One region of the Cupriavidus sp. HMR-1 genome, then DNA from elsewhere that is predicted to be linked to it. Evidence: predicted binding sites of a transcription regulator. Region 1 holds the regulator's gene; each other region holds the start of a gene.
The links. Region 1 encodes sigma-54, which starts transcription at its own class of promoters, with help from an activator protein. Its sites were predicted from a motif close to TGGCANGNAANCTGCTTT; they were not measured.

Region 1 (5,118 bases):
GTTCTGCTTCGAGCAGGCCGACATCTTTTCCTGCTGCGCGGTCGGGGCCTTGCCAGATTTTTCAGCGGCCGGGGCCGAGGCGCCCTGGGCGAACGCGCCCGTGGCGAACAGAGGGGTAACCAGCACGCACATCGCGATCAGTTTCTTCATGCTTCTCTCCTGGCTGTGGAAACACATCATGGCCGGACGCCGACCTTCAGGATGCAGCACGGCGGCTGGCGGTACCGGACTGGGCTCGATGCCCATTGAAGCACAAAACGGCGCGCGCCCAAAGCGCGTTGACGAGGGGAGGCCGGCCGCTTGTAAGCAATTGAAAGCGACGCCGGCGTTTCACAAAACCGCCGGAATTGTCTGATCAGAGCAGCCGACCCTGGCCGCGGGAAACCACGTCGGCCTGCATCGCTGCCCGCTGACGGTCCATGAAGTCGCGCAGGGTATCGATGCCACGCAGGCGCAGTATCGTATTGCGGACGGCGGCTTCCACCAGCACGGCAAGGTTTCGGCCAGCTGCCACCTGGATCTTCACCATGTGGATCGGGAGGCCAAGAACGTCGAGGTACTGGGAATCAAGCGGCAGGCGCTCGAATTCGCCGTCGTTGCGGCGCACCAATTGCACCACGAGCTTGAGCTTCATCTTCCGCCGCACGGCGGTCTCACCGAAGATCGTCTTGATGTCGAGCAGGCCCAGGCCGCGGACTTCAAGCAGGTTCTGCAGCAGCGGCGGGCAGCGGCCCTCAATGAAATCCGGGCCAAGCCGCACGAAATCGACGGCGTCGTCGGCCACCAGGCCATGTCCGCGCGAGATCAGTTCCAGGCCCAGTTCGCTCTTGCCAAGGCCCGACTCACCCATGATCAGCACGCCCATGCCGAGAATGTCGAGGAACACGCCGTGCATGGTGACGCGCGGCGCGGAGATGCGCGACAGGTACAGGCGGAGGTGGTCGATGACGGCCGCCGAGGATACCGGCGTCGTGAACAGCGGAGTCGACGAGCGCGTGCAGCGCAGTTCCAGATCGGGCGGCGGCTCCATGCCATCCGCCACCACCAGGAATGGCGGCTCGAGCAGGATCAGCTCGCCCATCTGACGTTTGCGGGGTTCGTCGTCGAGGCGCTGGTAGTAAAGGATCTCGGGTTTGCCGAGCACCTGAATCCGGTTCGGGTGGATGAGGTTCAGGTGGCCGACCAGATCGGCTGCCGATGTCGCCTCACGCGCGAATTCCACGTCGAAGGCTCGATCGGCCCCTTCCAGACCGGCGACCCAGGAGAGTTTGATGTCGGCTGCGTTGTCGTCGAAGATCGACTGGGAGGTGACGCCGGTGAGTTCCATGCGGGATGACTTTTCGGGAGGGGCTGTATCGCGGGTATCGCGTCAGGCTGCGCTGGCCTGCCGTCGTGTCAGGGGTGCCACTGGGTCAGTAATTCGTGGACCGCTTCGGGCGTGGGTAACGTGGCCAGTCCTTCGCGCATTTCCCGGTCCGACAACAACTGGGCGATTTCCGAAAGAATTTCCAGATGCTGCTGGGTGGCCTGCTCGGGCACAAGCAGGAAGATCAGCAGCGCCACCGGTTTGCCGTCGGGCGATTCGAACGGGATCGGCTCGGCCAGGCGCATGAAGGCAGCCAGGGGCTGTTTGAGTCCCTTGATGCGACCATGCGGAATGGCGACGCCGGCGCCAAGACCGGTGGACCCGAGCGATTCGCGCGCGAACAGGTTGTCGGTCACGGTGGCCCGGGCCACGCCATGGTTGTTCTCGAACAGGAGCCCGGCTTGCTCGAAGACCCGCTTCTTGCTGGTGACGGTGACGTCGAGATTAATGTTGCCGGGTGGCAGCAATTTGGCCAAACGATTCATGGGCGATGCACGAGGAGTCAGAAAGGCGAGCCGACGCACATGAGTCGTCCCGCTGCGTTGGGCAATTCAGGCTATTGAGCGCAAAAGGACGCCCGCATTGGAGCGTCCGGCCATTATAGAGCAGGGCCACTGCGCACTTGTGCGCTGCGGCGCCGGCGCCGCGAGTGGTGCCGCGAGCTTGCCGGTCGGATTGCCCACCCAGAAAACTGCACCCGCCGTCGCGCGATCTTTCGCCACGCGGAATGCCGGGCCGGTTGTCCGGGGCCGTCCTGTCTGTAGTTGTTGTATGGCGCAGCATACACCGAGCGGCGTCAGTTGCGAACACCCCCGGCTGACCAAATGTTGCAGGGCTGGTACTCAGGTAACGGGTGCGCCAGCGGCGCATCCGCATCGCGCCCATCAAAAAAGCCGCGCAGATGCGCGGCTTTGCTCTTCCTATCTATCCTCTCAGGGGCGACCTGGTGTCGCCGCCGACTTATTGTTGTTGTAGTTGTTCGGCAGCCATCTGGTACTTGACCGCTTCCCGGTCATGCCCTTGCACGCGGTCCTTGTAGCGGATCACCTGGCGGTCGAGCTTGTCGACCAGACAGTCGATTGCAGCATAAAGGTCTTCATGATGCGCTTCGACGAAGATGTCCTTGCCCTTGAGGTGCAGGTTGATTTCCGCGTACTGACGCTTGTCCTTTTCCTTGTGGTTGTCTACGGATAGCAGCACGCTTACGCCAATGACCTGATCGAAATGTCTGACAATTCGCTCCAGTTTCGTTTCCACATACTCACGCAGCGGCGGCGTGATGTCGAGGTGGTGTCCACTGATCTTGAAGTTCATAGCGCTTCTCCTTCTGAAAGAGCCGCACCAGGCAGGCGGTTGCGGCTCGGCTACAAAGTCTTGCGGAGATTGACTGCGGGGATCTTCAGCGCTTCGCGGTACTTGGCCACCGTGCGGCGTGCGACCACAAAGCCCTGTTCGCCCAGCAACTCGGCGATGCGGCTGTCGGAAAGGGGATTCCTGGGTTCTTCGGCTCCTATCAGTTGCTTGATCAGCGCGCGGATCGCCGTGGATGAGGCCGCGCCGCCAGTCTCCGTGGAGACGTGGCTACCAAAGAAGTACTTCAACTCGAAAGTACCCATCGGCGTGGCCATGTATTTATTCGTAGTCACCCGGGAAATGGTCGACTCGTGTAGACCCAGTGTATCGGCAATCTCCCGCAAAACCAAGGGGCGCATCGCGATTTCCCCGTGCGAGAAAAAGTTCTTTTGACGTTCCACAATTGCCTGCGCAACACGCAGGATCGTGTCGAAACGCTGCTGAATGTTCTTGATGAGCCACCGCGCCTCCTGGAGCTTCTGCTGCAGCCCGGCCGCGCCCGCTTCCCCTTTTGCACCGCGCAAAATCTGCGCATACATGTCGTTGATGCGCAGACGCGGCATCACGTCGGGATTGAGCTGCGCGATCCAGCTACTGCCACTCTTGCGCACGAACACATCCGGTACCACGAAGTCCGCTTCCGGACGGCTGTAGGCATGTCCGGGATACGGTGCGAGCGAGCGGATCAGATCGTGCGCGGCCTTAAGTGCAATTTCGTCAACCTGCAGGGCTTTCTTGAGCCGCGTGTAGTCACGCACGGCCAATAACTCCAGGTGGTGGTTGACGATCGATAATGCAAGGTCCCGCTGTGGATGCTGCAGACGGCGCAGTTGCAAGGTGAGGCATTCTGCGGCGTTGCGCGCACCCACGCCAGGAGGGTCGAAGCTCTGCAGCAGGGTCAGTATCGCCTGCACTTCATCGACTTCGAATTCGAGTTCCTTGGGTAGTTCCGAGCAGATCTCGTCGAGCGTTGCGCCCAGGTAGCCGTCGTCGTCCAGCGACTCGATCAGGAAGATGGCCAGGCCCTTGTCGCGCGTGGAGATCTTCAGCGGCGTGAGCTGTTCCATCAGGTACTCGCGCAGCGTGGGTTCCGCTTCGCGAAGCTGCATCGGCGTCTTCTCGTCCTCGTCGCCCTGAGGCCGGCGAGCGAAATCGTCCAGGCTCCAGTCGCTGCCGTAATCGTCACCCGAGCTGTCGCCGTAGCTGTCGTCTTCGCCGTTGGCGCCGTTCGCGCGATCGTCGCCATTACCTTGCGGTTCGGAAGATGCCGGAGCCGGGGCGCTTTGCACGTTGACCGACCCGTCCGCGGCCACGCGCAGCGGGCTTTCGATCCAGTCGTTCTCGCGTTCGAGCAGTGGATTCTCGGTCAGCGCCTGCTCGACTTCCTGTTGCAGCTCCAGTGTGGATAACTGCAGCAGCCGGATGGACTGCTGCAGTTGTGGAGTCAGAGCCAGATGCTGGGAAAGTCGAAGCTGAAGCGATGGTTTCATGCGACCTATTCTATGCGCATCTTCCCGTTGTTGGAACGGAAATTGCTATCACCTATCGCTGGCACTTCGTGATCGCCAACGGCTAGTTGACGAATGCTGCAAGGCGGCGTCGCGGCCGCTTGATCACATGCGGAAGTTTTCGCCCAGATAGACGCGTCGCACGGACTCGTTGGCGATGATTTCCTCGGGCTGTCCTTCGGCCAGCACGGTGCCTTCGCTGATGATGTATGCGTGGTCGCAGATGCCCAGCGTTTCCCGCACGTTGTGGTCGGTAATCAGCACGCCGATGTTGCGTGCCTTGAGGAAGCTGACGATGCGCTGGATCTCGCCCACGGCGATCGGGTCCACGCCCGCGAATGGTTCGTCGAGCAGGATGAAGCGCGGCGCTGACGCCAGCGCGCGCGCGATTTCCACGCGGCGGCGCTCGCCGCCCGACAGCGACAGCGCCGGGTTGTTGCGCAGGTGGGCGATCTGCAGGTCATCGAGCAGCGAGTCGAGCCGGCGATCGATTTCCTGCTTGGGCAGCGACTTGCCGTTGACCACCTGCAGTTCCAGCACCGCGCGGATGTTCTCCTCGACGTTGAGCTTGCGGAAGACCGAAGCTTCCTGCGGGAGATAGGACAGTCCCATGCGCGCGCGTTCGTGGATGGCCAGGCCGCTGATGTGCTGGCCATCGAGCACGATATCGCCTTCGTCCAGCGCGACCAGTCCGACGATCATGTAGAACGACGTGGTCTTGCCCGCGCCGTTCGGGCCGAGCAGGCCGACGACCTCGCCGCTTTTGACGTCGAGCGAGACGTCCTTGACCACGGTGCGCGAGCCATAGCGTTTCTTCAGATGGCGCACGACCAGCGTGCTGCTATCCGTGGATGGGGCGGAAGAAGCCTGGGCGGCGAGCGTGGCGGTATC
Region 2 (5,118 bases), on a different contig from region 1:
TGCCACCAGCGCGATCATGGTGCTGTCGTTCATCGTGTGGCTGCATCACTTCTTCACGATGGGCTCCGGCGCCAACGTGAACGCGTTCTTCGGCATCACGACGATGATCATCTCGATCCCGACGGGCGTGAAGATCTTCAACTGGCTGTTCACGATGTACCGTGGTCGCGTGCAATTCACGTCGCCGGTGCTGTGGACGCTGGGCTTCATGATCACGTTCGTGATCGGTGGCATGACCGGCGTGCTGATGGCCGTGCCGGCTGCTGACTTCGTGCTGCACAACAGCCTGTTCCTGATTGCTCACTTCCACAACGTGATCATCGGTGGCGTGCTGTTTGGCTACCTGGCCGGCGTGACCTACTGGTGGCCGAAGGCCTTCGGCTTCAAGCTGAACGAGCGTCTGGGCAAGTGCGCCTTCTGGTGCTGGCTGGTGGGCTTCTACTTCGCCTTCATGCCGCTGTACGTGCTGGGCCTGATGGGCATGACCCGTCGTCTGAACCACACCGACAACCCGGCCTGGACGCCGTGGCTGCATCTGGCCGTGGTGGGCGTGGTGTTCGTGGCGCTGGGTATCTTCTTCCAGGTGCTGCAGATCGTCGTGTCGATCCGCGACCGCAAGAAGCTGGCAGACGTGACGGGCGACCCGTGGGGTGGCCGCACGCTGGAATGGGCAACTTCGTCGCCCCCGGCGTTCTACAACTTCGCGCACACCCCGGTGGTGCGTGACCTGGACGCGTTCGCCGACATGAAGGCCCGTGGCGAGAAGATCCGCACGGATGGCTTCGAGCAGATTCACATGCCGAAGAACACCGCGGCTGGTTTCTACATGGGTGCATTCAGCCTGGCGCTGGGCTTCGCGCTGACGTGGCACATCTGGTGGCTTGCCGCCGTGGGCCTGATCGGCATGGTCGTAGCGTTCATCCGCCGCGCCAACGATGACCACATCGATTACTACGTGCCGGCCTCCGAGGTCGAGCAGATCGAAACGCGCTACCAGCAGCGCATTGCTGCCCAGGGCTGATAACTATGTCGACAGAAGTTCTTGACCGCTTCGGGGCGAAAGCCCCTGCGCATGCGCACTCGCACGACGAGGCGCACGACCACGCGCATCACGACACCAGCGAGAACACCGTCTTCGGTTTCTGGCTGTACCTGATGAGCGACTGCATCTTGTTCGCGTGCCTGTTCGCCGCCTTCGCCGTCCTGCGCGGCGAAGTGGCGGGTGGCCCGTCGGGCAAGGAGATCTTCGAGCTCAACTACGTGCTCGTGGAAACCGCCATCCTGCTGTTCTCGTCGATCACCTATGGCTTTGCCATGGTGTCGATGCAGAACCATCAGAAGGGCCGCGTGATGTTCTGGCTGGGCGTGACGTTCCTGCTGGGCGCCGCGTTCATGGGCATGGAAATCAACGAGTTCGCGCACCTGATTCACGAGGGTGCCGGCCCGAGCCGCAGCGCGTTCCTGTCGTCGTTCTTCACGCTCGTGGGTACCCACGGTCTGCACGTTGCCAGCGGCATGCTGTGGATGCTCGTGCTGATGTGGCAACTGTCGAAGAAGGGCCTGACCCCGGTCGTGGCCAAGCGCCTGAACTGCCTCAGCCTGTTCTGGCACTTCCTGGACGTGGTCTGGATCGGTGTGTTCACCGTGGTCTACCTGATGGGAGCAATGTAAATGGCACAGCAACACGCTTCGACCGCCGCTCACGGCGCGTCGCATGGCCACAGCAGCGTCAAGTCGTATGTGATCGGCTTCGTGCTGGCGGTGATCCTGACCGTGATTCCGTTCAAGATCGTCATGGACGGCACGATGGAACGCGGCACCATGCTGTGGATCATCCTGGGCATGGCGGCCGTTCAGATCGTCGTGCACCTGAAGTACTTCCTGCATCTGGATGGTTCGAACGGTCAGCGCTGGAACGTGATGGCGCTGCTGTTCACGGTACTGATCCTGTTCATTGTGCTGGCCGGTTCGCTCTGGATCATGCACAACATGAACGCCAACATGATGCCGTGGATGAAGTAACGGTTCATACGGTTGTTTGAAAACGGGGCCTTCGGGCCCCGTTTTTTATTGGCCACGGTGCGCAACGCACCGGCATCGGCCACGGCTGCACCGGTTCACGCCGGACCGCACCCGAACGGCGCTGCACATTCGCGGTGCGCCTGCGGATTTCCCTCCGGCCCCGTCGGCGGCACCAGCGTGGTGCGGCACGGCCTTCCTCCCGTCGATTTGTCACGTAATGGTGACCCGGTCATGCGTGTTTCCCTTGGCACGCTAGTTGCAGATGTGCTCTCCGGGGTGCGTAGTCCCTAATCACATACGACAAACTGGGAGCTGCAATGAAACGACGTGACATGCTGAAGCTGTCGGCGGTGGCCGCCGCGGCGATGATCGGTACCAGCCCGCTGATGGCGCAGACCAAGGAGCCGATCAAGGTCGGCATCCTGCATTCGCTATCGGGCACGATGGCCATCTCCGAAACGTCGCTCAAGGACGTGGCGCTGATGACGATCGACGAGATCAACAAGAGCGGCGGCGTGCTGGGCCGCAAGCTCGAGCCCGTGGTGGTGGACCCCGCTTCCAACTGGCCGCTCTTCGCGGAGAAGGCGCGTCAGCTCATCACCAAGGACAAGGTAGCGGTCACGTTCGGATGCTGGACGTCGGTATCGCGCAAGTCGGTGCTCCCGGTCTATGAGGAAACCAACGCGCTGCTGTTCTACCCGGTGCAGTACGAAGGTGAGGAGATGTCGAAGAACGTGTTCTACACGGGCGCGGCACCCAACCAGCAGGCGATCCCGGCGGTGGAATACCTGATGAGCAAGGAGGGCGGCGGCGCGAAGCGCTTCTTCCTGCTGGGTACCGACTACGTCTATCCGCGCACTACCAACAAGATCCTGCGTGCGTTCCTGAAGAGCAAGGGCGTGGAAGACAAGGACATCGAAGAGGTCTACACCCCGTTCGGCCATAGCGACTACCAGACCATCGTCGCCAACATCAAGAAGTTCTCGCAGGGTGGCAAGACCGCCGTGATCTCCACGATCAATGGCGACTCGAACGTGCCGTTCTACAAGGAACTCGGCAACGCCGGCCTGAAGGCCAAGGACGTGCCGGTGGTGGCCTTCTCGGTCGGCGAGGAAGAACTGCGCGGCATCGACACCAAGCCGCTGGTGGGCCATCTGGCTGCATGGAACTACTTCATGTCGGTCAAGAACCCCGAGAACGAGGCGTTCAAGAAGCAGTGGGCCGCGTGGGTCAAGGCCAACAACCTGCCGGGCGGCGACAAGCGCGTGACCAACGACCCGATGGAAGCTACCTACGTGGGCATCCATATGTGGGCGCAGGCCGTGAAGAAGGCAGGCAGCACCGATCCGGACAAGGTGCGTGCCGCGATGTACGGCCAGACCTTCAAGGCGCCCGATGGCTTCACGCTGACGATGGGTGACAACCACCATCTCTACAAGCCCGTGATGATTGGCGAGGTCAAGGGCGACGGCCAGTTCTCGGTGGTGTGGAAGACGCCGAAGCCGGTCCGCGCGCAGCCGTGGAGCCCGTTCATCGCCGGCAATGAAGGCAAGGCGGACAAGGTGGCGGGGAACTGACGGTCTGTTGCTCCCACTCCCGAGCTCGGGAGTGGGAGCAAACCACAGGTGAACGCCAACAACCCCAAGATGCGATCCATCGCGCGAACCAGGCTCCTGAATGCACCGACCCAATATCCGTACATGGCTGCGTGTCATGCTCGCCGCGCTGCTGCTGGCCGCGGCACCGTTGTGGGCCGCCACGCCGCTGACGCAGGCCGACCTCAAGCCATTGGCCGAGGATGACTACGATGCCAAGACCGCAGCGCTGAACAAGCTCACTCAGGCGCCGGCGGAGCAGGCTGGCCCGATCCTGAAGGCCTTGCAGGATGACGCGCTGCAGTACGCGCCCTCCGTCGGCATGGTGCGCCAGGATGGCGACAAGACCGTCGACGCGGTCACCGGCAAGCCGGTCACCGTGAAGGCGGACGAGCTCGAATCGCTGACGCTGAATAACAGCCTGCGCGCCATCGTCGATAGTGCCGCGAGCAGCCTGGAGCTGCAGTCACCGGACATCGCGGTGCGCACGCAGGCCATCAGTACGCTGTTCGATCAACCGGAGAACGCTTCGCGTGCGGCGGTGGAGGCCGCGCGCAAGGCCGAGGCCGATGCCGGACTGCGGGCGAGGCTCGACGTGATCTGGGCCAACACGGTTCTCGCGCAAGGTGCCGAAGCGGGCCGGGACGCGCGTATCGAGGCGATTCGCATCCTCGGCCACGACAGCAATCCGCAATCGCGCCAGAAGCTGATGCCGTTGGTCGAGCGCGACGCGGCCGGCAAGTACAAGGAGGCCGACGAAGGCGTGCGTGTGGCCGCGCAAGTGGCCATTGACCAGTTGCGGACCGAACAGCGCCGCGCCGAACTGCTCGGCAACCTGTTCGCGGGTCTGAGCCTTGGCAGCGTGCTGCTGCTGGCGGCGCTGGGTCTGGCAATCACGTACGGGCTGATCGGCGTCATCAACATGGCGCACGGCGAGTTTCTGATGATCGGCGCCTATGCCACCTACGTGGTGCAGACGCTGTTTCGTGCCTACGCGCCCAATGCGTTTGACTGGTACCTCGTGGCGGCCGTGCCGGTGTCGTTCCTGGCTGCCGGAGCCGTTGGTTTCGCGCTCGAGCGAATCGTGCTGCGCCATCTCTATGGCCGCCCGCTGGAGACGCTGCTGGCCACGTTCGGTGTCAGCCTGCTGATGATGCAGGCCGTGCGTACGATCTTCGGCGCGCAGAACGTGGAAGTGGCCAATCCTGCGTGGATGAGCGGCGGCATCGAGGCACTCGCCGGGCTCGTGATTCCGTACAACCGCATCATCATCATCCTGTTCGCGCTGGGCGTGGTGACGGTGGCATGGGCGGTGCTGAATCGCACGCGCCTGGGCCTGTTCGTGCGCGCCACGACGCAGAACCGCACGATGGCGGCCTGCGTGGGCGTGCGGACGTGGAAGGTGGACAGCTACGCGTTCGCATTTGGCGCCGGCATCGCCGGGCTCGGCGGTTGCGCGCTCTCGCAGATCGGCAACGTGGGCCCGGACCTGGGGCAAGCC
Region 3 (5,118 bases), on a different contig from region 1:
ATGCCGCACCGGGCATTGGCTGGGGTATGACGGAAACGTCGGCCACGTTCACGAGCCACAGTGCCGAGGAATACGTCCATCGTCCCGACAGCGCCGGCCCGGCGCTGCCGATCTGCGAGATGAAGATCGACGACGGATTCGGCCGGGCACTACCGCCCGGCGAGGTCGGTGAGTTGCTGGTGCGCGGCGCCAATGTGGTCCACAGCTACTGGAACAAGCCCGAGGCAACCGCGAAGACCTTCGTCGACGGATGGCTGCACACCGGCGACGTGGCGCGTATCGACGAGGACGGATTCCTCTATATCGTCGACCGCATGAAGGACATGCTGATCCGTGGCGGCGAGAACATCTACTGCATCGAGGTGGAAAGCACGCTATACGATCATCCGGCCATCATGGATGCGGCGGTAGTAGGCATTCCGCACCGCACGCTGGGGGAGGAACCCGGCGCGGTGGTCAGCCTGAAGCCTGGCATGAAGGCAACCGAGGCCGAGCTGCAGGAGTTCGTGCGCGCGCGTCTGGCGGCCTTCAAGGTGCCGGTGCGCGTGATCGTGCTGGAGGAGATGCTGCCGCGGAATCCGAACGGGAAAATCCTGAAGTCGAACCTCAGGAAGCTGTTCGCGGCTTGATTGTCTGAGGTTACGCCCCCCCTCCCTCACGCGGGAGAGGGGGGGGAAAACCTCGGTGTCTGAATATCACTTCACCGGAATCGGCGTCCCCGCCGGCACCGGCACGGCAGTGACCGAGTTCTGCGGGCTGCCGGACACGATCCGATCCGAATACGTCAGATAAACCAGCGTATTGCGCTTGCGGTCCACCGCGCGCACCACGTGCAGCGTCTTGAACAGGATCGACATGCGCTCGGAGAACACATCCTCCTGCGCCTTCATCGGACCCTTGAACGTGATCGGCCCCACCTGGCGGCAGGCGATCGACGCCTCTGGCGGATCTTCGGCCATGCCGAACGTGCCCTTGATGCCGCCGGTCCGGGCGCGCGAGACGTAGCAGGTCACCCCGTCGACTTGCGGATCGTCGTAAGCCTCGATAACGACCTTGTCCGATCCCGTCATGCGGAAATTGGTGGAAACACTGCCGATTTCTTCAGCCTGTGCCGCGCAGGCAAGCATACCGAAGGCAAGGCCCGCGGCCATGCCGATACGAAGTCTGGTCATGTCGGGGTCAGGGCGTAGCGCCCTTGATTTCGTCGTGGCGACGTTCCATTTCCTGGCGCAGCGCGCGTCTCTGCTTGGCGGCTTCAAAACGCTGGCGCTCCACTTCGTCACGCGGCTGCAGCGGCGGCACCTCGGCCGGCGCACCATTGTCGTCGACGGCGACCATTGTGAAGTAGCAGCTATTGGTATGGCGCACGACCTTGCTGCGGATATTCTCGGTCACGACCTTGATACCGATCTCCATCGAGCTGCGGCCCGTAAAGTTGACGGCAGCCAGGAACGTCACGAGTTCGCCCACGTGGATCGGCTGGCGGAACATCACCTGGTCCACCGACAGCGTAACCACGTAGCGGCCGGCATAGCGGCTGGCGCAGGCGTAGGCCACCATATCGAGGTATTTCAGGATCGTGCCGCCGTGGACATTGCCGGAGAAATTGGCCATGTCCGGCGTCATCAGCACGGTCATGGAAAGCTGGTGGGACAAATCGTTCATCGCAGGAAATCCAGATTCGGGCATTCAGGCGCCGGCAGTGTAACTCGCCGCGTGCGTGAATGGGAGTCCGGCCCACCCCAGCCATGCAAGAAACTTCCGACAAAAGAAAAGCGGCCCCACAGGCCGCTTTCTTTGCTTCTCAGACGCGATGTGCTTACTTCTTCTTGTTCACAGCGTCCTTGAAACCCTGACCTGCCGAAAACTTCACAGTCTTGGCCGCAGGAATCTTGATCGTTTCGCCGGTGCGCGGATTACGACCGGTGCGGGCAGCACGTTTGCCCGAGCTGAAGCTGCCAAAACCCACCAGAGTGACAGAGTCGCCCTTGGCCACTGCCTTCTTGATACTGTCCAGCGCAGCGTTCAGCGCGCGCTCGGCGGCGGCGTTGCTGAGTTCTGCTTCCGCGGCGATGGCCGATACCAGTTCACCTTTATTCATGGCTGATTTCCCTTGTTGGTCGTCGTCACCGGACTTTTACCGCATGGCAGAAGTCCGATCGGCGCAGTCTAATCTGCCCTTTGTGCCTTGGGCAATCCCCAGTGGCACCAATGCAACGAAAACTGCCGGAAATCGTTCTGTGGCAAGACTTAGCGGGCGTTCTCCCCCTCTATTCCGAGAATCGAAACGTCACTTTTTGCGGCTGTCCGGCATACCGAATATCGCGCGTTGACATTCCCGGAGAAATTGCCGTACCCGTCACTGGAACACTCGCCCCCATTTACCAGGTACCAATCCCCCGCAGACTCAACAGCGCCCAGTTCAGGTGCAATGCACCGTTTCGGGTCTGCTTTGACAACACAACGTGCGCCATCACGGCGCATTTGCACCTCATTCCCTCTTTTTGGGCGTTGGCATGCCACGACTCAGAGTGGCCCGAAACGCCATCCAAGTGCCACGCGCACTGAGTTTGCGCGGTTTTTCGGCGTTCATGCCCAGATCTGGAACGGCTTTTGCATACCCATGCTCCCATTTTGAGCATGGGGCAACGATGGACAACTTGAAAACCGGTACGGATGCAATGTTCATCCTGCTTGGCGCAATCCTGGTGCTAGCCATGCACGCGGGGTTCGCATTCCTGGAGCTTGGCACCGTCCGCAAGAAAAATCAGGTCAATGCCCTGGTCAAGATCCTGGTCGATTTCGCGGTCTCGACGATTTCATACTTTTTTATCGGTTATACGGTCGCCTACGGCGTGCAATTCATGTCCGGGGCAGATGTACTGGCGCAAAAAAGCGGCTATGAGCTGGTGAAGTTCTTCTTTCTGGCCACATTTGCGGCGGCCATCCCGGCGATTATCTCGGGCGGTATTGCCGAGCGCTCGCGATTTAACCCGCAACTGGCAGCTACATTCGTGCTGGTCGGTTTCGTCTACCCCTTCTTCGAAGGCATCGCGTGGAACAACCGATTCGGCATCCAGGACTGGATCGCCTCCGTGACCGGTGCGCCGTTCCATGATTTCGCCGGCTCGGTGGTGGTCCACGCTGTCGGCGGCTGGATCGCGCTGCCGGCGGTGCTGCTGCTGGGCGCGCGCCGCGGCCGCTATCAGAAGGATGGCCGCATCAGCGCGCACCCGCCCTCGAATATTCCGTTCCTCGCGCTGGGCGCCTGGGTACTGGCGGTGGGCTGGTTCGGCTTCAATGTGATGAGCGCGCAGACCGTCGACAAGATCAGCGGCCTTGTCGCCATCAACTCGCTGATGGCAATGGCGGGTGGCACGCTGGCCGCGTGGTGGGCCGGCCGCAACGATCCCGGCTTTGCGTATAACGGTCCCCTGGCAGGCCTGGTCGCCGTTTGCGCGGGCTCGGACCTGATGCATCCGCTGGGCGCGCTGATTACCGGTGCGGTTGCTGGCGTGCTGTTCGTTCATCTGTTTACGCTGGCGCAGAACAAGTGGCACATCGACGACGTGCTTGGTGTCTGGCCCCTGCACGGCCTGTGCGGCGCCTGGGGCGGCATCGCCGCAGGCATCTTCGGCAGCCACGCGCTTGGCGGCATTGGCGGCGTCTCGATCGTGGCCCAGTTCATCGGCACGACCATGGGGATCGTGATTGCCCTGGTGGGCGGCACCGTGGTCTACGGCACGCTGAAGAAGGTCGTCGGCATTCGCCTGGATGCCGAGGAGGAGTACAACGGCGCCGACCTGACGCTGCACCGCATCTCCGCCACACCGGAGCGTGAAACGAGCTGGTAATCGAAACGCTTGCAGTCTCGAATCGCCCCAAATAAAACGGCCGGAATCATCCGGCCGTTTTACTTTGTGTTCACAAAGATTAACTTGAACTTTGATCTCGACGCGCCCAATAATGCCCTTGGGCTCCCGAAGCAACGCCGACACAGGCGTGTCTTGCAGCCCTGGCACCATCCACACCGATTTGCGCAGATTCTGCAGTGCCTGATTTTCACTTTTCCATAAAGAATTGGAGCGTGCCCCTATGGATACTTCTTCGTTGCAAAGCATCCGCGATGTGATTTATGGCTATGCCACTGTTTTCGGCGTCAAGATCCTTGCCGCCCTCGCCTTCTGGGTGGTCGGCCGCTGGCTGATTCATTTCGTGGTGCGCATGGTCCAGAATTCGCTGGCCAGGCAAAAGGTAGACCCGACGCTGCTGCGCTACGTTGGCTCGATCGTTACCGTCACGCTGAATGTCGTGCTGGTCATCGGCATCCTCGGCTACTTCGGCATCCAGACTACGACGTTCGCGGCACTGATCGCCGCAGCCGGTGTTGCTATCGGTATGGCCTGGTCTGGCCTGATGTCGAACTTCGCGGCCGGCGCGTTCCTGGTGGTCCTGCGTCCGTTCAAGGTCGGAGATTTTGTATCGGTCGGTGGTGTCACCGGCACGGTGCGCGAGATCGGCCTGTTCTCCACCACGCTCGACACACCTGACAACGTCATGACGGTCGTCGGCAACAACAAGATCTTCAGTGACACGATCCAGAATTTCTCGGCCAATGCGTTCCGCCGGGTCGATTTGAAGGCGCAACTTGCCGGGTCGACTGACGTGGCAGCCGCCACGGCTTTGCTCAAGGAAAAGATCGCGGCCATTCCGAACGTGCTGACCGAACCGCCCGTCGATGTCGAGATCCTGGAATTCACACTGGTTGGCCCGGTCCTGGCCGTCCGCCCCTACTGCCATACCGATCACTACTGGCAGGTCTATTTCGATACCAACCGCACGATTCGCGACAGCTTCGGCCAGGCGGGCTTCCAGGCGCCGATGCCGGCCCAGGTCGTGGTGATGCAGAACGCGCCGGCCGTATCGGTGGCATCGGGCGCGCCGGCAAACCAGGCGGCCTGAGCCTGATTGGGCCAGGCAAGCTCGGCGGGATCAGGTTGCGGATTGGGAGCGCTGCCGCATACCTGCCCGCCCGTAGAGACGCAGCACGACCGCGCCGCTGCCGCAGACCGCCATGACAACGGCCAGCGGCAGCGCGGTGCCATCGTGCCAGAGGCT

Region 2: urtA (urea ABC transporter substrate-binding protein) is a predicted target of sigma-54. The motif match lies at 2,268-2,285, and genes of this name have one in related genera.
Region 3: D769_RS26425 (ammonium transporter) is a predicted target of sigma-54. The motif match lies at 2,603-2,620, and genes of this name have one in related genera.

The regions. Positions count from the first base shown of each region.
Region 1 covers NZ_ANKP01000242.1:17,807-22,924, forward strand. Annotated here, with positions in the region: gene D769_RS25605 (PsiF family protein) at 1-150, opposite strand, end outside; gene hprK (HPr(Ser) kinase/phosphatase) at 356-1,327, opposite strand; gene D769_RS25615 (PTS sugar transporter subunit IIA) at 1,396-1,851, opposite strand; gene raiA (ribosome-associated translation inhibitor RaiA) at 2,327-2,680, opposite strand; gene D769_RS25625 (RNA polymerase factor sigma-54) at 2,731-4,209, opposite strand; gene lptB (LPS export ABC transporter ATP-binding protein) at 4,333-5,118, opposite strand, start outside.
Region 2 covers NZ_ANKP01000045.1:40,534-45,651, forward strand. Annotated here, with positions in the region: gene cyoB (cytochrome o ubiquinol oxidase subunit I) at 1-1,021, shown strand, start outside; gene cyoC (cytochrome o ubiquinol oxidase subunit III) at 1,027-1,671, shown strand; gene cyoD (cytochrome o ubiquinol oxidase subunit IV) at 1,672-2,022, shown strand; gene urtA (urea ABC transporter substrate-binding protein) at 2,340-3,599, shown strand; gene urtB (urea ABC transporter permease subunit UrtB) at 3,700-5,118, shown strand, end outside.
Region 3 covers NZ_ANKP01000247.1:71,078-76,195, reverse strand. Annotated here, with positions in the region: gene D769_RS26445 (class I adenylate-forming enzyme family protein) at 1-629, shown strand, start outside; gene D769_RS26440 (CreA family protein) at 696-1,151, opposite strand; gene D769_RS26435 (acyl-CoA thioesterase) at 1,180-1,665, opposite strand; gene D769_RS26430 (HU family DNA-binding protein) at 1,820-2,101, opposite strand; gene D769_RS26425 (ammonium transporter) at 2,652-3,854, shown strand; gene D769_RS26420 (mechanosensitive ion channel family protein) at 4,096-4,962, shown strand; gene D769_RS26415 (Bcr/CflA family multidrug efflux MFS transporter) at 4,993-5,118, opposite strand, start outside.